Regions from separate parts of the Microbacterium petrolearium genome, predicted to be linked through region 2. Evidence: predicted binding sites of a transcription regulator. Region 2 holds the regulator's gene; each other region holds the start of a gene.
What was found. The regulator HspR, encoded in region 2, represses chaperone genes until heat shock. The targets are predictions, from matches to a motif close to AAGTTGAGTCNNNNNGACTCAACTT.
Positions count from the first base shown of each region.

Region 1: a site for HspR is predicted at 2,599-2,623, ahead of ACYVJ0_RS09775 (Hsp20/alpha crystallin family protein). Genes of this name have one in related genera too.
Region 3: a site for HspR is predicted at 3,606-3,630, ahead of ACYVJ0_RS06485 (ATP-dependent Clp protease ATP-binding subunit). Genes of this name have one in related genera too.

Region 1 is NZ_BAAGRQ010000011.1:36,470-43,722, reverse strand. It holds gene ACYVJ0_RS09790 (tyrosine-protein phosphatase) at 1-248, shown strand, start outside; gene ACYVJ0_RS09785 (DNA glycosylase AlkZ-like family protein) at 250-1,326, opposite strand; gene ACYVJ0_RS09780 (hypothetical protein) at 1,411-2,538, shown strand; gene ACYVJ0_RS09775 (Hsp20/alpha crystallin family protein) at 2,664-3,083, shown strand; gene ACYVJ0_RS09770 (helix-turn-helix transcriptional regulator) at 3,249-4,088, opposite strand; partial or broken gene ACYVJ0_RS09765 (SDR family oxidoreductase) at 4,194-5,134, shown strand; gene ACYVJ0_RS09760 (DUF779 domain-containing protein) at 5,137-5,520, opposite strand; gene exaC (acetaldehyde dehydrogenase ExaC) at 5,520-7,067, opposite strand; gene ACYVJ0_RS09750 (GAF domain-containing protein) at 7,193-7,253, opposite strand, start outside.
Region 2 is NZ_BAAGRQ010000002.1:23,125-30,377, reverse strand. It holds gene glgP (alpha-glucan family phosphorylase) at 1-2,058, shown strand, start outside; gene glgX (glycogen debranching protein GlgX) at 2,093-4,252, opposite strand; gene ACYVJ0_RS02045 (heat shock protein transcriptional repressor HspR) at 4,252-4,710, opposite strand; gene ACYVJ0_RS02040 (DnaJ C-terminal domain-containing protein) at 4,825-5,805, opposite strand; gene ACYVJ0_RS02035 (nucleotide exchange factor GrpE) at 5,818-6,462, opposite strand; gene dnaK (molecular chaperone DnaK) at 6,465-7,253, opposite strand, start outside.
Region 3 is NZ_BAAGRQ010000006.1:55,215-62,467, reverse strand. It holds gene ACYVJ0_RS06515 (sensor histidine kinase) at 1-126, shown strand, start outside; gene ACYVJ0_RS06510 (WhiB family transcriptional regulator) at 189-437, opposite strand; gene ACYVJ0_RS06505 (histidine kinase) at 627-1,022, shown strand; gene ACYVJ0_RS06500 (EI24 domain-containing protein) at 976-1,746, opposite strand; gene ACYVJ0_RS06495 (permease prefix domain 1-containing protein) at 1,767-3,134, opposite strand; gene ACYVJ0_RS06490 (PadR family transcriptional regulator) at 3,134-3,508, opposite strand; gene ACYVJ0_RS06485 (ATP-dependent Clp protease ATP-binding subunit) at 3,673-6,180, shown strand; gene ACYVJ0_RS06480 (nucleoside hydrolase) at 6,288-7,235, shown strand.

The DNA of each region.
Region 1 (7,253 bases), on a different contig from region 2:
ACGCGCTGACCGAGGCCAACCTGCGCGGCGAGTGGGCCGACCAGATGCTCGCCGCCATCCGCGCCAGGGGCATCGATCCGACCCCCGAGATCGTGGGGCTCGTCACCGCGAGCCCCGCCGCCGTGCTCGAGGCGACGCTCGCGCGGATCGACGCCCGCCACGGTTCGATCACCGACTACCTGATCGCGCACGGGATGACCGCGGCCGAGATCGACCGCCTCGCCGACACCCTGATCGATCGCGCCTGAGTCAGCGCCGCAGCTCGAGACCCAGCCAGTCGGCGAGCGCCTCGAGCTCGGCGTCGACGGCGTCGGCGTCGGCCGGCGACAACGGCACGTCCTCGTGGATCGCGTTCACCGTGAGCACGCCCTTCTTGCGGTCGGCCTTCGCGTCGAGCTTGCCGATGAGGCGGTCGCCCAAGAGGATCGGCAGCGCGAAGTAGCCCCAGCGCCGCTGGGCGGCGGGCTTGTACATCTCGAGCACGTACTCGAAGCCGAACAGGTCGCGCGCCCGGTCGCGGTCGTAGACCATCCGATCGAACGGCGACAGCAGCGCCGCCCGATCCCCCGCCCACTCGGCGCCGAGCACGTCCGGATGCACGCGCCACGTGCCCTCGACGCCCTCGACCACGGCCTCGAGCCCGATCGGGCCGAGCGGCGAGGGCTCCGCCGGGGAACGCAGCGGCTTCTCGCGGGCGATGCCGAGCGACAGCAGGCGGCGCTCGTCGCGGATCGCGCGGGCCTCGTCCGGCGACTGCACGTGCAGGTCGGCCGGGTACACGCGCTCGGCGAGATCCCACAGCCGCCGCCGGCCTTCGCGCCCCGACACCGCCACCTCACCGCGCAGGCACAGCACCTCGAGCATCCGCCCGGTGTTGCGCTCGTCGTCCCATCCGGTGGAGGCGTACGGCACCTCGGGGTCGTTCGGCAGCGTGGCCGCGGTCTGCGCGCCGTCCGCACGCAGCCGCGCCACGATCCGGTCGCGGAACGCCGCGTTCGCCTCGACCCAGGCGCTCGTCGCGGGATTCACCCACTCGTCCGCGACCGCGAGCACGACGCCCATGTCGGCCATCGGGCGCAGCAGCGTGACGTGCTCGGCCACCGTGCGCTCCACCTCGAGTGCGTGGGTGAGGTCGGCCGGCGCGAAGGCGTCGCCGAGGCGCGACCACAGCACGAGCTCCTGGCTGCGCGCGACCGCGGTGGTCGGATCGATCTGCACGCCCGCGAGCTGATCCATGACCTCGAGCAGCGACTGCGGCCGGTACGCGTCGAGGAACTGCGCGCGCACCGCGATGCGCCGCGCCTCCTGCCCGCTCAGCGTCAGCATGCCCCGATCGTGCCACCCCGGGCGCCGACGCAGAAGGCGCGGATCCGCCCGCGGCGCGCGGGCCGGCTGTCGTACGGTGGCAGGGTGAGCCAGCCGTCGCCCTCCGCCTATCGCTTCGACGCGCGGCCGCTCGTCGATCCCGTGGACCGCGCCGCCGTGAAGGCGTGGCGGGCGCAGCAGCGCGCGAACGGCGTCGGCACGGGCCAGGGCTGCCTCGTCGCCGGCATGATCGCGTTCGCGTCGGTCTTCCTCGTCGTCGGGCTGGCGATGCTGCCGCTGATCGGGGGCGCCTTCTCCGGGGACCGGCCGTCGCCGGCGTTCGTGCTCGTGCCGCTGCTGTTCCTCGCCGTGCCGATCATCATGATCGTCGCCGTCGTGCGCGGCGCGATCGGCTCCCCCGAGGCCGCATACCGGCTCGACCACTTCGCCCGCGCCAACGGAATGCGCTACCTGCCCCGAGCCGAGGATCCGCGCCTTCCCGGCATGATCTTCAACCGCGGCAACTCGCGCCAGGCCACCGGCCGGGTGCGCGGCGAGCACCCGCGCTTCGTCGAGTTCGGCAACTACCGTTACACGACCGGATCGGGCAAGAACCGCACCACGCACCGCTGGGGCTACGTGGCGATCCACCTCGACGCCCCGCTGCCGCACATCGTGCTCGACGCGCTCGGCAACAACAGCGTGTTCGGCTCCAACCTGCCCACGACCTTCGACCGCGATCAGCGCCTGAGCCTGGAGGGCGACTTCGACCGCCACTTCGCGCTGTACTGCCCGCAGGGCTACGAGCGCGACGCGCTGTACCTGTTCACGCCCGACATCATGGCGCGGTTCATCGACCACGCCGGGCAGCTCGACGTCGAGATCGTCGACGACTGGCTCTTCCTCTACACCCGACGGAACGTCTCGACGCTCGATCCGCGCACCTGGGCATGGCTGTTCTCGGTGGTCGCGGCCCTCATGGACAAGCTCGCTCAGTGGGGTCGGTGGCGGGACGAGCGGCTCACGGCGGGCGCCGCCCCGGCCGCCGTCGTCGCGCCCGGAGGGGCCCTGCCCTTCGGCGACGAGGCCGTCGTCGCGCCGCCGGCGCCGGCACCCGGCGTGGCCGAGCCCGGGCGACGCCTGAAGAAGGGATGGTCGTGGGCGAGTGTCGTGGTCGCGCTCCTCGCGATCGCGTGGTTCGCCCTCAACGTGATCGGCATCTTCGGCCGCTGAGCCGCGCAGCTTCGAGATCGCTGTGAAGTTGGCACTCTCACCCCGAGAGTGCTAATAATCGAAGTGAGTCGATCCGACTCGATTCTGTGAGGTGAACAGCGCCAGACAGAAGGAGGACGATCACCATGGCGATGTTCTTCGATCCGTTCCGCGAGCTGGACCGCGTCGCCCAGCAGATGCTCGACCGTCAGGGGCCGCGGCTGATGCCGATGGACCTGTACCGCGACGGCGATCACTACGTTCTCAGCGCCGACCTGCCGGGGATCGATCCCGGCAGCGTGGACATCGACGTCGACGGTCAGGTGCTCACGATCCGCGCCGAGCGGACCGTGCGCAGCGACGAGGGCGTCTCGTGGATCACCCGCGAGCGTGCCTCGGGCACCTTCCTGCGTCAGCTGAATCTCGGCCAGGGCATCGACACCGAGGCGATCTCGGCCCGGTACGAGAACGGCGTGCTCAGCGTGCTCATCCCGATCAGCGAGAAGGCCAAGCCCCGCAAGATCGAGATCCAGCACGGCAGCGACGCACCCGCGATCACCGTCTGACGCGGCACAGACGGGGCGGCTCCGATGGAGCCGCCCCGTCTGCATGCGCACGCGATTCGCGGGCATCTGGTCGCCGTCGCTCCCCGGACTGCGCGAGCCCCCGGCCCCCACCTGGCTCAAGCGCCCCCGCCTGACAGCCCGCGGGGCGCCGCCGCCTGAGGCCGGTCAGCGCGCGGAGCGGGGCGCGAGCGTCGAGAGCAGCGCGAGCTTCTCGTGACTCTCGGTGCCCGGCACCGCCGTGTAGACGAGCAGCGACTGCGACGTGGCGGGGTCGATCAGGTTCTGACAGGTCACGTCGAGCAGGCCGACCTCGGGGTGAAGGAAGCGCTTCGTCTCCGCCGGGCGCAAGCCCACCTCCTGCAGCTGCCACACCTCACGGAACTCCTCGCTCCGGGCCAGCAGCAGGTCGGCAAGTGCCGCCGCACGGGACCTGGGACCCCGGCGCCCCCGCACTTCGCGCAGTCCCGATGCCCACAGCCGCGAGAGGAAACCGTGGTCCTCGCGGGGGTAGAGCTCACGCATGTCGGGATCGGTGAACCATCGGAAGCCGATGCTCCGTTCCGGCCCCTCGAAGCGCGTCAGGTCGCCCGTCAGCGCGATCCCCAGGGGCGTCTGGCGCAGGGTCTCCCCCAGCTCCGTCACGATCTCGGCCGGGGTGTCCTCGAGCCGGTCCAGCACCCGCAACAGGCCGGGTCCGATGTGCTCGCTGCCGCCACCGCGCGGCGGCAGCGGATGCCCGGCCAGGCGGAACACGTGGTCGCGCTCATCCACCGTCAGGTGCAGGCCCTGCGCGATCGCCGCGAGCATCTGCTCCGACGGCAGCGGTCCGTCACCGCGCTCGAGGCGGGCATAGTAGTCGGCCGACATGTGGCACAGCGCGGCAACCTCCTCGCGGCGCAGGCCCTCCGTGCGGCGACGTCGGCCCCGGGGAAGACCCACGTCCTCCGGCTGCAGCGCCGCACGGCGCCGCCGGAGGAAGTCGCCCAGCCCCGCCCTGTCGATCACCACGCCTCGATCCTGGCACCCGCGGGTCCGGCCAGCCACGACATGCCAGGTCCTGGATCCGCCGTTCGGCATCGCGCCACAGTGGGAGCCGACCAAAGGAGACCCATGCCTCGCACGCCCATCGACCTCCCTCTCCCGTCCCTCGCCGGCCGACGCGCCGTCGTGACCGGCGGCAGCGACGGCATCGGACTGCGCATCGCCACTCGACTGGCCCGTGCCGGCGCCGATCTCGTGCTTCCGGTGCGCAATCCCGCCAAGGGAGCGGCCGCGGCCGAGAGCATCCGGGCGGCGACGCCCGGCGCCGTCATCGAGCTGCCGCCACTCGACCTCTCGTCGCTCGCGTCCGTCGCCGATCTCGGCGACGCGCTCGTCCGCGACGGACGGCCGATCCACCTGCTCATCGCCAACGCGGGGGTCATGACCCCGCCGACGCGCCAGACCACATCCGACGGCTTCGAGCTCCAGCTCGGCACCAACCACCTCGGGCACGCCGCCCTCGTCGCCCATCTGATGCCGCTGTTGCGCGCCGGCAGAGCGCGGTGACATCGCAGGTGAGCGTGGCCGCCGCACGCGGCGGGATCGACTGGGGCGACCCGAACGGGGAGCGGTCATACGACGGCATGCGCGCCTACCGCCAGTCGAAGATCTCCGTCGGGCTGTTCGGGCTCGAGCTGCAGCGCCGCAGCGCCGCGCGCGGATGGGGGATCACGAGCACCCTGTCGCACCCCGGGGTGGCGCCGACCAGCCTGCTGGCCGCGCGTCCCGAGATCGGCCGCTCCGGGGACACCCTCGGTGTGCGGGTGATCCGCTGGGGGTCGGCTCGGGGCCTGTTCTTCGGAACCCCGGAAAGCGCTGCGTTGCCCGCGCTGTACGCGGCGGCGTCACCGGACGCGGAGCCCGGGCGACTGTACGGCCCGAAGGGACCGGGCCACCTCGGCGGCGCACCCGCCGAGCAGTCGCTGTACCGTGCCTTGCGGTCCGCCGACGACGCCGCGCGTCTGTGGCAGCTCACCGAGGAGCTCACGGGCGTCACGTTCCCCGGGTGAGCTCACACCATGCCGAGCGCGCGGGCCTCGTCCTCGGTGAGCAGCCGCGAGCGGATGAGAAAGCGCATTCCGGTCGGCGCCTCGACGCTGAATCCCGCGCCGCGGCCGGGGACGACGTCGATCGTGAGATGGGTGTGCTTCCAGTACTCGAACTGCGGCGCCGACATGTAGACCTCGATCGGATCGTCGAGACCCGCGTCGATCGTGCCGAGGAGGACGTCCCCGGGGCCGGTGCGGAACATCCCGACCGGGTAGCACATCGGCGAGGATCCGTCGCAACAGCCACCCGACTGGTGGAACATCAGCGGGCCGTGCTGCGCCGTCAGGGTGCGGAGCAGGGCGGCGGCCTCACCCGAGACCGCCACCCGGCTCACATCGTGCTCCATCAGAAGAATCCCTGCGCACCCTCGGCATAGGAGACGAGGAGGTTCTTCGTCTGCTGGTAGTGCTCGAGCATCTTCAGGTGGTTCTCGCGACCGATGCCCGACTGCTTGTACCCGCCGAACGCCGCGTGCGCGGGGTACTGGTGATAGGTGTTCGTCCACACCCGGCCCGCCTCGATCGCACGGCCGGCGCGGTAGCAGATGTCCGCGCTGCGGCTCCAGACGCCGGCCCCCAGCCCGTAGAGCGTGTCGTTTGCGATCGAGATCGCGTCGTCATAGGTGTCGAACGACGTCACCGAGACCACCGGCCCGAAGATCTCCTCCTGGAAGATGCGCATCGAGTTGGAACCCTCGAACACGGTCGGTGCGATGTAGTACCCGCCGCTCAGCTCGCCGCCGAGGTCGACCGGCTCGCCGCCCGCCAGCACCTTGGCCCCCTCCTGACGGCCGATGTCGAGATAGGAGGTGATCTTCTCGAACTGGTCGTTGGACGCCTGTGCGCCGATCATCGTCTCCGGGTCGAGCGGGTTGCCCTGCTTGATCGCCTTCACGCGCTCGAGCGCGTCGCCAAGGAAGGAGTCGTAGATGGACCGCTGGATCAGCGAGCGCGACGGGCAGGTGCACACCTCTCCCTGATTGAGGGCGAACATCGTGAAGCCCTCCTTCGCCTTGTCGTAGAACGCGTCGTCCCGATCGGCGATGTCCTCGAAGAAGATGTTGGGGCTCTTGCCGCCCAGCTCGAGCGTGACGGGGATGAGGTTCTGCGACGCGTACTGCATGATGAGGCGGCCCGTGGTCGTCTCCCCCGTGAAGGCGATCTTGCGGATCTTCGGGTGCGAGGCGAGCGGAGCGCCGGCCTCGATTCCGAACCCGTTGACGATGTTGACCACGCCGGCGGGGATCAGGTCGCCCACGATCTCCATGAGCAGCAGGATCGACGCCGGGGTCTGCTCGGCCGGCTTGAGCACGACGCAGTTGCCCGCGGCGAGCGCCGGGGCGAGCTTCCACACCGCCATGAGGATCGGGAAGTTCCACGGGATGATCTGGCCGACCACGCCGAGGGGCTCGTGGAAGTGGTACGCCACGGTGTCCTCGTCGAGCTGGCTGAGCGAGCCCTCCTGCGCCCGGAGCACCCCCGCGAAGTAGCGGAAGTGATCGATCGCGAGCGGGATGTCGGCGGCGAGCGTCTCGCGCACCGGCTTGCCGTTCTCCCACGTCTCGGCGACGGCCAGGCGCTCGAGGTTCTGCTCCATGCGGTCGGCGATCCGGTTGAGCATGAGGGCGCGCGCCGCCGGTGTGCTCTTCTTCCACGTGGCGAACGCCTTCCACGCGGCGTCGACGGCGCGGTCGACGTCCTCGGCCGTGCCGCGTCCCACCTCGCAGAACGGCTTGCCGGTGACGGGCGTGATGTTCTCGAAGTACTGGCCCTTCGCGGGTTCCACCCACTCGCCGCCGATGTAGTGCCCGTAGCGCGAGCGATACTCGGCCACCGAGCCCTTGGTGCCCGGCGCCGCGTAGACGCTCGAGACGCCCTCTTCCACAATGGTCATCGCTGGTCTCCCTTGACTGTCGATGGGCGCGGCCGCTCGCCGCGCTTTCCTCGGACGCTACGCCGCGGCACGTTGCATCGGGTTGCGGGGGCGGGCTTTCTCCCCCGCGGCGACCCGCAGCGAGCTCAGCCGGCGAGTTCCAGTTGCGCGACGATCGCCGCACGTCGCGGGGATCGGGGCGGGAGC
Region 2 (7,253 bases):
CTCGATCCGGACGAGCTGCCGATCAGCCCCCTGCGGGAGGCGGACGGCTCGATCGCCACGGTCTCGCTCGCCATGCCCGGCGGGCCCGACCTGCGCGCGCGGATCTGGGTCGCCCGGGTCGGACGGGTGCCGCTGCTGATGCTCGACACCGACGTCGACGGCAACCCGCAGAACTACGCCGACATCACGGACCGGCTGTACGGCGGGGGCGGCGAGCACCGGCTGCGGCAGGAGCTGCTGCTCGGCGTCGGCGGCGTGCGGGCACTCCGCGCCTACTGCCGGATCACGGGCGCCGCGGAGCCCGAGGTCTATCACACCAACGAGGGCCACGCCGGGTTCCAGGGCCTCGAGCGGATCCGCGAGCTGACGGTGGGGGACGGCGCCCCGGGCCTCGCGTTCGACGACGCGCTGGAGATGTCGCGCGCGTCGACGGTGTTCACGACCCACACGCCGGTGCCCGCGGGCATCGATCGGTTCCCCCGCTCGCTCATCGAGCAGTACTTCGCCACCGACGGCGGCGTGCTCCCGGGCGTGCCGACGGATCGGGTGCTCGCACTCGGCGCCGAGGACTACGAGGGCGGCGACCCCGGCGTCTTCAACATGGCCGTCATGGGCTTCCGGCTCGGCCAGCGCGCCAACGGGGTCTCGACCCTGCACGGCCACGTCAGCCGCGAGATGTTCAACGGCCTGTGGCCGGACTTCGACGAGGCCGAGGTGCCGATCGGGTCGATCACGAACGGCGTCCACGCGCGCACGTGGGTGGCGCGCGAGTTCCTCGACATGTTCGACGAGTCCGGCGCCGACCTCGATGGCGAGGAGGGCGCGCTCACGCGGGCGTTCAACGAGATCGGCTTCGAGCGCATCTGGGCGGCCAAGCACCGCATGCGCGAGCGCCTCGTGATCGACGCGCGGCAGCGGCTGCGCGCGTCGTGGCTGCACCGCGGCGCTGTCGACGCCGAGCTCACCTGGATCGACGACGCCCTCTCGCCCGACGTGCTCACGATCGGCTTCGCCCGGCGAGTCCCCTCGTACAAGCGCCTGACGCTCATGCTGCGCGACCCCGAGCGGCTGAAGGCCCTGCTGCTCGACCCGGAGCGGCCGATCCAGCTCGTCATCGCGGGCAAGTCCCACCCGGCCGACGACGGCGGCAAGGCCCTCATCCAGCAGCTGGTGCGCTTCGCCGACGACCCCGAGGTGCGCCACCGCATCGTCTTCCTGCCGGACTACGAGATCCAGATGGCACAGGCGCTGTACCCCGGCTGCGACGTATGGCTGAACAATCCGCTGCGCCCCTACGAGGCCTGCGGCACGAGCGGCATGAAGGCGGCCCTGAACGGCGGCCTGAACCTGTCGATCCTCGACGGCTGGTGGGACGAGTGGTTCGACGGCGAGAACGGCTGGGCGATCCCCTCGGCCGACGGCGTGGACGACCCCAATCACCGCGACGACCTCGAGGCGGCCGCGCTGTACGAGCTGCTCGAGCGCGAGATCACCCCGAGGTTCTACGACCGCGACGGCGCCGGCATCCCCGTGCGGTGGATGGAGATGATGCGGCACACCCTCGAGTCGCTCGGCCCCAAGGTGCTCGCCTCGCGGATGGTGCGTGACTACGTCAACGCGCTCTACACCCCGGCCGCGCGCAATGCGCGGGCGCTCGGCGCAGACTACGCGGGCGCGATCGAGCTCGCGGCGTGGAAGGGCCGCGTCCGTGCGGCCTGGCCGGGCGTGCGCGTGGAGCACGTGGAGTCCAGCGGCGTCGACGAGGTGGCCGAGGTGGGCGCCACCCTGCGCGTGCGCGCCGACGTCGCGCTGGGCGATCTCACCCCCGACGACGTGCAGGTCCAGCTCATCCACGGCCGGGCCGAGGGCGACGATCAGCTGACGTCGCTGCGGGTGGTTCCGCTCACGCTCGGCGAGCGCTTCGAGGGCTCCCGCGCGGCATTCACGGGCGAGGTCGTGCTGGACCGTGCGGGCCCGTTCGGCTACACCGTGCGGATCGTGCCGGTCCACCCGCTCCTCGCCACGACGACCGAGCTGGGGCTCGCGGCGCTCGCGTAGGGGGCGTGCTCGGTCCGCGACGCGGGCCGGGGGCTCAGTCCGAGCCGTCCTCGAGCGACTGCATCACGACGATCGAACGCGGGCCGACGGGGATCGCCTCGCCGGCGTGGCACACCGTGCCCTCGGCGACCTCCGGATCGGTGGAGAGCACCACCCGGAAGGCCGACTCCCACTGCTGCGGCATGATGCGCGCATCGATCGCCTCGGCGCCGGAGTTGAACCAGATCAGGAACGACGCGTCGGTGAGCTGCTCGCCGTGCGGCCCGGGCTCGCGCAGCGGCCGGCCCGAGACGTACATGCCGATCGCCCGCTGCGCTCCGTTCCCCCAGTCCTCGTCGGTCATCACGCGCCCGTCGGGGTGCGACCAGGCGAGATCCAGCGGTCCGCCGACGATCGTGGGCTGGCCCTCGAACCAGTGCCGCTGCCGCAGCGCGGGGTGCTCGCGGCGCAGGCGCAGCGCGGCCTTGGTGAACTCGTAGACGTCGAGCCACGCGTTGTCGGCGCTCCAGTCCACCCACGAGATCTCGTTGTCCTGGCAGTAGGCGTTGTTGTTCCCGCCCTGCGTGCGCCCTCGCTCGTCGCCCGCCGTGATCATCGGCACGCCGTTCGACAGGCAGAGCGTGAGCATGAGGTTCGCCGCCTGCCGCCGCCGCAGCGCGACGATCTCGGCGTCATCCGTCTCGCCCTCGACGCCGTGGTTCCACGACCGGTTGTTGTCGGTGCCGTCGCGGTTGTCCTCGCCGTTGGCCTCGTTGTGCTTGTGGTCGTAGCTGACCAGATCGCGCACCGTGAAGCCGTCGTGGGCGGTGATGAAGTTGATCGAGTTGTACGCCGAGCGCCCGTCGTCGGCGTAGAGATCGCTCGACCCGGCGAGCCGTGTGGCGACGTTGCGGATCGCGCCCTGCCCGCGCCAGAAGTCGCGGATCGTGTCGCGGTACTGATCGTTCCACTCCGCCCAGGGCGGGGGCATGCGGCCGACGAGGTAGCCGTCCATCGACACGTCCCACGGCTCGGCGATGAGCTTGACGTGGCGCAGGATCGGGTCCTGATCGATCGCGATGAGCAGCGCGCACGCGAAGTCGACCTCGTATCCGGTGCGGGTGAGCGCGCTCATGAGGTCGAAGCGGAACCCGTCGACGTGCATCTCGGTGACCCAGTACCGCAGCGAGTCGAGGATCAGCCGCAGCGCGAGGGGGTTCCACGCGTCCACGGTGTTCCCGCAGCCGGTGACGTCCCAGTACGTGTCGTCGAACCCGCCGTCCTCGGGGATCACCCGCTTGTAGAAGCCGCGATCGTCGAACCCGCGGAACGACAGCGTCGGGCCGTCCGGCCCCGCCTCGGCGGTGTGGTTGTAGACCACGTCGAGGATCACCTCGATGCCCGCACGGTGGAGGGACTTGACCATGTTCTTGAACTCGGTCACCTGCTCGCCGCGATCGCCGGACGAGCTGTACGCCCCGTCGGGGGCGAAGTAGCCGATGGTGTTGTAGCCCCAGTAGTTGACGAGTCCTCGTTCGAGCAGCGCGGGCTCGGAGAAGAACTGCTGGATCGGCAGCAGCTCCACGGCCGTGACCCCGAGATCCTGCAGATACTCGATCACGGCGGGCTCGGCCAGGCCGGCGTAGGTGCCGCGGACGTGCTCGGGGATCCGATCCTGCAGCTTCGTGAAGCCCTTCACGTGCAGCTCGTAGATCACGGTGTCGCGCCAGCGGTTCTTGGCCGGCTGATCGCCCTCCCAGTCGAAGGCGGGGTCGACCACCACGCTCCGGGCCGTGTAGGCCGCGGAGTCCGTGTCATCACGCACGGCCGGGGCGTCCTCGCGGGCGCCGAAGATCGGCTGCTCCGCGATGATCGTCCCGCTCGTGGCCAGGCCGTACGGGTCGAGCAGCAGCTTGTTCCGGTTGAAGCGATAGCCGCTGGCGGGATCCCAGGGGCCGTCGACGCGGAACCCGTAGAGCTGCCCGGGCCGGATGTCGGGGAGCGCGCCGTGCCAGATGCCGAGCGTGGATTCCGTGAGCTCGTAGCGCTCCTCGTGCCCCGCGTCGTCGAACAGGCACAGCTCCACCCCGGTGGCGTTGGGGGCGTACACGGCGAAGTTCGTCGACTCGGGCGACCACGTCGCCCCCAGCGGCCACTCCCGCCCAGGCCAGACCCGCGCCCGCTCCCCCCATGCGTGCCAGGTCACCGGCGTCATCAGTCGTTCCTCGTTCTGCCCTCGATGGATCCGCGCTGCGGCCTCCAGAGCACGATATCGGCGTTGCGCCGCACGCGCTTCCCGGCCCGCAGGGTCATGATCGAGCCCGTGACCCCGGCGGCGAAGACGCGCGCGCCCGGGCGGTTCTCGCGCTCGGCGCGCAGCTCGGCGGCGAGCGCGCCGACGCGGCGGCGCAGCTCCGACACCTCGTCCTCGAGATCGAGGATGCGGGCGATCGCGGGCAGACTCATCCCCTCAGCCGAGAGGTGGGCGACCTCGCGCAGCTGGCGGATGTCGCGCAGTGAGTAGCGGCGCGATCCGCCCGCCGTGCGGCCCGGCACCACGAGGCCGATGCGGTCGTACTGGCGGAGCGTCTGCGGGTGCATGCCGGCCAGCTCGGCGGCCGCGGCGATCGCGAGGATCGGGGCGTCCTCGTCCACGTCGTCCGGAATCCTCATGTCCTCACCTCCCCTGCTCGTCCTGCCATCATCCCGCGAGGCTGCACGCCCGCGCCGAGGCTGCATCCCGTGTCTGCTGTCTCGGCGCGGCGCTGCAGTCTCGCGGGATCATCGTCAGCCCCGGGCGCGGGCGATCAGATCGGCGCGCGGGTTCTCGTGCGGCTCCACCTCGCGGAAGCGCTCGAGGGCCTCCTTCTGCGCTTCGGTGAGGTGGCTCGGGACGACCACCTGCACCTCGGCGAGCAGGTCGCCCGTGCCCTTCTTCGACGTGATGCCGCGTCCCTTGACGCGCAGCACGCGACCGGAGGGCGTGCCCGGCGTGACGCGCAGCTTGACCACGTCGCCGTCGAGGGTGGGCACCTCGATCGTCGCGCCGAGCGCCGCCTCGGTGAACGTCACCGGCACCGTCACGCGCAGGTTCAGGCCGTCGCGCGTGAAGACGGGGTGCGGGCGCACCTTGACCTCCACGACGATGTCGCCGTTCTCGCCGCCGTCGGGCGACGGGCGCCCTCGTCCGCGCAGCCGAATCTTCTGGCCGTCGCCGACGCCGGCGGGGATCTTGATCTTGAAGGGCTTGCCGTCGCCGCTCTGCAGCGTGACCGTCTCGCCCTTCGCCGCCGTCACGAAGTCGATCGTCGTGTTGGCGCGGAGATCCTGCCCCTTCGTGGGGCCGCCGAAGCCCTGGAAGCCGCCGGAGGGCTGCCTGAACCGACCCGACCCGAAACCGCCGCCGCGGCCCTGGTTGAACATCGTGAAGATGTCGTCGAAGTCGGCCGCCGATCCGCGATTCGTCGTGAACCGGCTGAAGACGTCCTCGAAGCCGCCCGCACCCGATCCGCCCGCCGTGAAGCGCGCGCCGGATCCCATCGCGCGGATCTCGTCGTACTCGCGGCGCTGCTCCGCGTCGGAGAGCACCGAGTACGCCTCGCTGATCTCCTTGAACTTCGCCTCGGCCGCCGCGTCGCCCGGATTGGAGTCCGGGTGGTACTGCCGCGCGAGCTTGCGATACGTCTTCTTCAGATCGTTCTCGGAGACGTCCTTCGAGACCCCCAGGACCTTGTAGAAGTCCTTGTCGAACCAGTCCTGACTGGCCATGCGTCTCCCGCCTTACTCCGCCGGCACGGCGACCACGACCTTCGCCGGCCGCAGCTCCACGTCGCCCAGGCGATAGCCCACCTCGACCACCTCGAGGATGGTCGACTCGGTCGTGCCCGGCACGGGCTGCTGGAACACGGCCTCGTGCTGCTGCGGGTCGAACACGTCGCCCGCCGCGCCGTAGGTCATCAGTCCCATGCGCTCCGCCACGCCGCGCATCTTCTCGGCCACGAGCGCGAACGCGCTGCCCTCCTCGAGGTCGCCGTGCTTGGCGGCGCGGTCGAGGTCGTCGAGCACGGGGAGCAGACTCTTGGCGACCCAGCCCTTGGCCCGGTCGATCTCGAGCTGGCGCTGCTCCTCGGTGCGGCGACGGTAGTTGGCGTACTCCGCCTGCAGGCGCTTGAGGTCGTGCTGCAGCTGCGTCTCGTAGTCGCTGCGCTCGGCCTCGGCCGCCTCGTCGGTCTGCTCGGCGCCGAGGATGTCGTCCACCGTCAGCGACTCGTCTCCCTCGGCAGGCTCGCCCGTCGGGGCGCCCTGGTCCGCAGGGGCACCCTCGGCGCTCTGGTCCGCCTGCGCGTCGGGGCCGGAAGCGCTCGCCTCCGGCCCCTCGGCGCCAGGCTGGACCTCGTCGTTCTCGTCGAAGTCCTTGTCCGCCATGGTTACTTCTTCTCGTCCTCGTCGTCGACGACCTCGGCGTCGATGACGTCCTCGTCCGACTCGCCGCCGGCCTGCTCGCCGGCGGGCGCGCCCTCCGAGGACGCCGCGGCGGCATCCGCCTGCGACTGCGCGTAGATCGCCTCGCCCAGCTTGGCCTGGCTCTCATTCAGCTTGTCGAACGCCGTCTTCACGGCGTCGTCGTCCTCGCCGGCGAGCGCCGTCTTGAGCGCGTCGACGTCGGCCTGCACCGAGTCCTTCACGTCGGCCGGCAGCTTGTCCTCGTTCTCCTTGATGAGCTTCTCGATGGAGTACGACAGCGTCTCGGCCTGGTTGCGGACCTCGGCGGCCTCGCGGCGCTTCTTGTCCTCGGCCGCGTGCTCCTCGGCCTCGCGCACCATGCGCTCGATGTCCTCCTTGGGCAGCGACGAGCCGCCCGTGATGGTCATCGACTGCTCCTTGCCGGTGCCCTTGTCCTTCGCCGAGACGTGCACGATGCCGTTCGCGTCGATGTCGAAGGTGACCTCGATCTGCGGCACGCCGCGCGGGGCCGGTGCGATGCCGGTGAGCTCGAAGGTGCCCAGCGGCTTGTTGTCGCGGGTGAACTCGCGCTCGCCCTGGAAGACCTGGATCGCCACGGACGGCTGGTTGTCGTCGGCCGTGGTGAAGGTCTCGCTGCGCTTGGTCGGGATGGCGGTGTTGCGCTCGATGAGCTTGGTCATGATGCCGCCCTTGGTCTCGATGCCGAGCGACAGCGGGGTCACGTCGATGAGCAGCACGTCCTTGCGCTCACC
Region 3 (7,253 bases), on a different contig from region 2:
CTGGGCACGCAGATCGTTCGGACGCTCATCCAGGGCGAGCTGGGCGGCTCGATCGACTGGACCTCACCCGACGGGGGAGGCACCGAGGTGATCGTCGACATCCCGCTGCGCTGGATCGGGCGCTGACGCCGGGCGCGAAAAACGGCCCCCGGCGACAGGGGCCGTGATCGCGCGGGTGTGCCGCGGTGTCAGCTGGCGCGGCGGGCGCGGGCGGCGCGGCGCTTCAGGGCGCGGCGCTCGTCCTCGCTGAGGCCGCCCCACACGCCCGAGTCCTGGCCGGTCTCGAGGGCGTACTGCAGGCACACCTCGGTGACGGTGCAGCGGGCGCAGACGGACTTCGCCTTCTCGATCTGGTCGATGGCCGGCCCGGTGTTCCCGACGGGGAAGAAGAGCTCGGGGTCGACGGTGAGGCAGGCGGCCTTGTCGCGCCAGTCCATGGTGGTGCTCCTAGATGTGGTGGGAAAACAGATGCGATTCCAGCGGCTGTTCGGGTGAGCACTACGCTGGGATATGCCGCGAGCGCTGCTCGCTCCCACCACGTTGTGGGGAAACATACCGTTAACAAGTCTCTTACAGATGGAGACGTGAGTCAACGGTTTCTGAATGGATCAAGAATCGGAACGCCCATGACGACCCCCTCCGGCACCCCCGTTCCCGCGCGCCTGGCGGCCGCGCTGCTCGCGCTGGAGGCCCTCGCCCTGCTGGTGCTGGCGGGCTGGCAGGTGGTCGCGATGCTCGGTGGCGACACGGCGTCGCTGCCGACGGCGATCGCGCTCCTGGTCTTCACGATCGTGGCTGCGGGCGGCGTCGGGGCGTTCGCCTACGCGGTGCTCACCGACCGGTCCTGGGGCCGATCCGGCGGCATCGTGACGCAGCTGCTCGTGCTCGCGGTGGCGCTGGGGGCGCTCACCGGTCAGTACGCCCATCCGCTCGTCGCGCTCGTCTTGGCCGTGCCCGCGGTGATCGGGCTCGTGCTCATCGCGCGGGCGGCGAAGGCCGCCGCTCCCGAGGCGGGACGCTAGCCCCCTCTGCCAGCTCGCGCGCCAGCAACGCGGCACCCGCCACGGCCGCGGGCATCACGGCGATCGCGCCGCCGGGCACGAGGAAGCACAGCTGCGTCGCGACGCCGAAACCGAGCATCCGCCCGCGGGATCCGCGCCGCAGGCGACGGCGGCCGGCCGCGCCGATGCCGCGCGCCGTCAGTCCGCGCTGCGTGAGCTCGTCGGCCAGCGTCCAGCCGGTGAGGCCGACGCCGAGCACGGCCGCGAGCGCCGTGCCCGCGACCGGGATGAGGCCGAGCAGCAGCGTCAGCAGCGCGATGCCGGCGCCGCGGGCCACGAGCGAGACCGCGTCTCCCGCCGCGCGCCACAGCGAGTAGCGGGACTCGGGGACGCCGCCGCCGGTGTCGCGCTCGACGGAGGACCAGATCCGCTGGTACGCGGGCTCGCCCACGAGCAGCACGACGGCGGTGAACGTCGCGATGGCGAGCGCGATCGCGCCGGCGAGCACCGCGAGCGCGACGAGGACGCGCAGCGCGCCCGCCCAGAACGCATCCCAGCCCGCGGCGAAGGGCGTCATCCACTCCACGAGGCCCGGCAGCGCGAAGCCGAGCGCCAGGAGGGCGGCCGAGAACACCACCGCCACGACGGCGGCGGGCACGAGCCCGGTGGCCATCAGCCCCGGTCGCGCCCGCCACCAGGCGAAGCCGCGGCCCAGCGTCGCCACGCCCCGCCAGAACTCCCGCATGGGGTCAGTCTAGGAACGGCTCACGCGAAGGCGAACAGGAACGGGAACGCGAGGGCGACCACGGCCGCCCACACCGGGTAGAGCGGCAGGAACGAGGTCTGCCAGCGCTCCAGCGCCGCGAACCCCTCCCGGTGGCGCAGGAAGCGCAGCGTGAGCCACGCCTGCCCGGCCAGGTGCACGAGCAGCAGCAGGTTGAGCCCGAGCGCAGCGGTCTTGTTGGCGCTCACGCCGAACTCCGCGATCCGGGTGATCATGGCCGTCAGCGCGACGAGGTCGACCGCGATCGCGATGACGAGCATGCCCAGCTGCAGAGCGTCGAACGGCCCGGCCGGCGCGAGCGCCTCGCGCGCGGAGATCGTGTAGAGGGTCAGTGCGAGCACGAGGATGAGCACGCCGTCCATGAGGATCAGCAGCTCCCGGTCGACGAGGGCGAGCGAGCCCGCCGTGGCGAGGGCGGCGAGCATCCACAGCAGCGCGAGCGTGACGATCGGCGTGAACACGCGCGTGAGCACGGGCACGATGTTCTCGATCACGTTCTGCTTCGCCTCGACGAGCCACGCGGCCACGAGCACGGCACCCGGCACGCACACCCGCGGGATCGCGCCGATCGCGACGGTCGTGTCCGTGCCGGTCAGCGAGAGCACGGCGCTCGTGAGGCCGATCAGCACGCCGCCGCCGAGGGCGAGCAGCACGAAGTACACGGCGAACTCGCCCGTGAACCGCACGAAATCCATCCGCGCCGCGTGGTCGCGCCAGCGCCCCGCCGCATACGCGATGCCCACGAGCCCCCACGCGACGATCGGCAGGTGGATGGTCGTGAGCAGCTCCGTCGCCCCGACCCCCGTCGCGCTGGGGAACGGCATCAGGGCCTGCGTCGCGACGAGCACGCCGAACACGACGGCCAGCGCCACGGTCGTGCGCGGGGCCGGCCGGCGCTTCCACACGAAGTACGCCGCGAGGAACGCGAGCACCAGGGTCGGCAGCACGCGGAACAGCGCCGCATTGGCCTCGACGCCGCCGAGCGGCGCGCCGTAGGAGAACAGCTGGATGAGCGCGAGAACGGTGAGGCCGGCGGCGGCGCCGAGCCCGATCGCGACGATGGGCTCGCGGCGATCCGCCGCGAGCCCATCGGCCGCCGTCAGCTGCTTCCACATCCGCTCGGTGTGCTCGCGGGCGAACTCGCGCGAGATCGCGTCGGTGCCGCCCATCCGCCGGATCGCGACGAGGAAGGCCTCGTCGTCGGCCAGTCCCGCCGCGGAGAGGTCGTCGATCTGCGCGCGCAGGTGATCCTCGAGCTCGTCCAGATCGGCGGCGGCGATCGCGCGGTGCCGCTGCAGGTAGCCGCGCCACTGGGCGATCTGCTCCTCGACCTCCGCCCGCGGCGCCATCACGCCCACGCTCCCGCGGTCGTGCCTGCCGCGTTCGGGCCGGCGGGGCGGGCCTCCCAGACGTTGCGCATGACGTCGGCCACGACCTCCCACTGCGCCCGGCGCTCCTCGAGCAGGGCGCGGCCGGCGTCCGTGATCGCGTAGTGCTTGCGGCGACGCCCCGTCTCCGAGGTGCCCCACGTGGCGGACAGCAGGCCCGCCCGCTCGAGCCGGTGCAGCAGCGGATAGAGCATGCCGTCCGTCCACTCCATCCGGCCGCCCGACAGCTCGCTCACGCGCTTCAGGATCGCGTAGCCGTACAGCTCGCCGTCGGCGAGGATGCCGAGCACGAGCGGGGTGGCGGAGGCCGCCACGAGGTCCTTGTCGATGCGCATGCGCGCCTCCGTTCATCCCTTGTACCTCTAGGTAATCGAACCTAGCGCATCTAGGTATGGATTCGGGCTGGGAATAGGCCGGGATGCGGCGCCGTTCAACTTGATACAACCGCACTCAACTTCTAAAGTTGATGGCGAACCGCTCAAGTTTTAGGAGACAAGGAATGGCCGACTTCCCCCAGGACGGTCTCGGCGCGTTCGACGAGTTCCTCGCGCGCTACCTGCAGGGTGAGCGCGCCCGCTCGGCGCGGTCGATCGACCTCAGCCGCTTCCTCAGCGCGCGCACGCAGAGCCTGCTGCAGCGCGCCGCCGCGTTCGCGCACGCCCGCGGCCAGCAGGAGATGGACGCCCTCCACGTGCTGCGCGTGCTCCTCGACGACGACACGGTCGCCCGGGCGGTCGCGCGCGTCGGCGCCGAACTCGACGCGCTGCGCTCCGAGACGGAGCAGCGCCTGCCGCAGGAGAGCCTCCCCGTCCACAGCGACGAGGCGGTGATCACCCCCGCCGTGCAGCGCGCGATGTTCCACGCGTACCAGGTGGCGCGCTCCGCGGGCGCGACCTACATCGATCCGGAGCACGTGTTCTTCGCGCTCGTGCTGGCGCAGGACTCGCCCGCCGGGCAGATCCTCTCGCGCGCCGGCGTGACGCCCGAGGCGCTCACGCAGGGCGCCCGCGAGGCCGTCTCGCCGCAGGGCGCGCCGGAGGAGGCGCCGTCCGGCGGCGGATCGATGCTCGAGAAGTACGGCGTCGACCTGACCGCGCGCGCCGAGGCCGGGGAGCTCGACCCCGTGATCGGCCGGGCCGACGAGATCGAGCAGACCATCGAGATCCTCTCGCGCCGCACCAAGAACAACCCCGTGCTCGTCGGTGAGGCCGGCGTGGGCAAGACCGCCATCGTCGAGGGCCTGGCCCGCGCGATCGTGGCGGGCGAGGTGCCCGAGCAGCTGCGCGGCAAGCGCGTCATCGCGCTCGATCTGCCCGGCATGCTCGCCGGCACGCGCTTCCGCGGCGACTTCGAGGAGCGCCTCACCAAGACGATCGACGAGGTCGCCGAGCACCGCGGCGAGCTGATCCTGTTCCTCGACGAGATCCACACGCTCGTCGGCGCGGGCGGCGGCGGTGAGGGCGCCATGGACGCCGGCAACATCCTCAAGCCGCGCCTCGCGCGCGGCGAGCTGCACCTCGTCGGCGCCACGACGCTGAAGGAATACCGCACGATCGAGAAGGACGCCGCGCTGGAGCGCCGCTTCCAGCCGGTGCGCGTGGGTGAGCCGTCGATCGCCGACGCGGTCGAGATCCTGCGCGGCCTGCGCCCGGCGTACGAGGAGCACCACGGTGTGACGTACACCGACGACGCGCTGCGCGCCGCCGTGGAGCTGAGCGACCGCTACCTCACGGAGCGCGTGCTGCCCGACAAGGCCATCGACCTCATCGACCAGGCGGGCGCCCGACTGCGGCTGCGCCTGGGCGTGCCGGTCGACACCGCCGCGCTCATGGAGCGGCTCGCCACGCTCGAGTCCGAGAAGAACGCCGCCGTCGCCGCCGAGCGGTACGAGGAGGCCTCGCGCCTGCGCGACGAGATCGCCGACGTCCAGCGCCGCCTCGACGAGGCCGCCACGAGCGGCGCGCCCGCGGGCGCGGTCGTGGACGAGCCCGAGATCGCGGCCGTCGTGAGCCGCGCCACGGGCATCCCCGCCAGCCGGATCACCGAGACCGAGCGGGCGCGCCTGGCCGGCCTGGAGGACGAGCTGCACGCGCGCGTCATCGGCCAGGACGACGCCGTGCGCGCGGTCGCGCGGTCGGTGCGCCGCAGCCGCACCGGCATGGGCGATGCCCGCCGCCCCGTCGGCTCGTTCCTGTTCCTCGGCCCCACCGGCGTCGGCAAGACCGAGCTGGCGAAGGCCCTCGCGGCGAGCCTGTTCGACGACGAGGGCGCGATCGTCCGCTTCGACATGAGCGAGTTCGGCGAGCGGCACACCGTCGCGCGCCTCGTCGGCGCCCCTCCCGGGTACGTCGGCTACGACGAGGCGGGCCAGCTCACCGAGCGCGTGCGGCGCAACCCGTACTCGATCGTGCTGTTCGACGAGATCGAGAAAGCGCACCCCGACGTGTTCAACCTGCTGCTGCAGGTGCTCGACGACGGCCGCCTGACCGACGGCCAGGGACGCACGGTCGACTTCCGCAACACCGTGGTCGTGATGACCTCGAACCTCGGCTCGGAGTTCCTGGCCTCGCGCAGCGGCGCCATCGGGTTCTCCGCGAGCGGCGCGGAGTACGACGAGAAGGACCTGCGCGACCGGGTGATGGGCCGGCTGCGCGAGTCGATGCGCCCGGAGTTCCTCAACCGCATCGACGAGATCGTGCTGTTCCGCAAGCTCGACCGCGAGCAGCTGCGGCGCATCGTCGACCTGCTGCTCGGCGCCACCCGCGCGCGCCTGGGCGCCCGCGAGATCTCGCTCGAGGTCTCCGAGGCCGCGATCGACTGGCTCGCCGAGCACGGGTACGAGCCCGAGTACGGCGCCCGCCCGCTGCGCCGCCTCATCCAGCGCGAGGTGGACGACCGGATCGCCGATCTCCTGGTGGCGGGCGACCTGGCGGACGGCGGCCGCGTGCGCCTCGACGCCGTCGCGGGCGAGCTCCTCGTCACGGCCGACGCCCCGGTCGCGGCCTGACCCTCCGCGAACCCGCCCTCGATCCGCCACCCCGCGCCCGATCCGGCGCGGGTTCGGCGAACGGGGGCGGGTTCGGCGCCTTCGCTCGCGGAAACTAGGATCGGTCGGTGACCACCAGCATCATCCTCGACGTCGACACCGGGGTGGACGACGCCCTCGCCATCCTCACCGCCGCGCTCTCGCCCGAGATCGAGCTCGTCGCCTGCACCACCACGTGGGGCAACGTGGACGTCGACACCGCCGCCCGCAACACGGCGTTCGTCCTGAACATGGCGGGCCGATCGGATGTGCCCGTGGCGCGCGGCGCCGAGGGGCCCTCGAACGGCGCCACGGCGTCGTTCTCGACGAACGTGCACGGGGAGGACGGCCAGGGCGGCCAGGCCGACACGTCGTTCGTGCCCGCGCTCACCGCCGAGACGGCCCCCGAGCTCATCATCCGCCTGAGCCACGAGCGGCCGGGCGAGCTGCACCTCGTCGCGGTGGGCCCGCTCACGAACCTCGCCGACGCGCTCGCGGCCGATCCGACGCTGCCCGAGCGGATCCGCGAGGTCACGATCATGGGCGGCAGCTTCCTGGCGCCCGGCAACATCACCCCGGCCGCCGAGGCGAACATCTGGCACGACCCGGAGGCGGCCCAGCGCGTCGTCGAGGCCGGGTGGGCGTGCACCTTCGTCGGGCTCGACGTGACGATGCGCGACATGCTCGAGGAGGACCACCTGCGCGCGCTCGCCGCCGGCGGCGCGATCGGGGGCTACTGCGCCCGGATCCTCGATGCGTACTACGACTTCTACCTCGGCGAGACGGGGCGTCGCTGCGCCGGCAACCACGACGCGCTCGCCGTGGGCATCGCCGCCGGCCTGGCCACCGCGACGCTCGCCCCGGTGGTGCCGATCGAGATCGACACCACCGACGGGCCGAACCGCGGCCGCACGAGCGCCGACCTGCGCGGCATCCACAACGACTGGCCCGCCGTCGCCGGCGCGCGCCACCGCGCCGTGCTCGCGACCGAGCCGGGGTTCACCGACCGGATGACGCACCTGCTCGCCGGGGCATGAGCGGGGCCGGGACCGAGG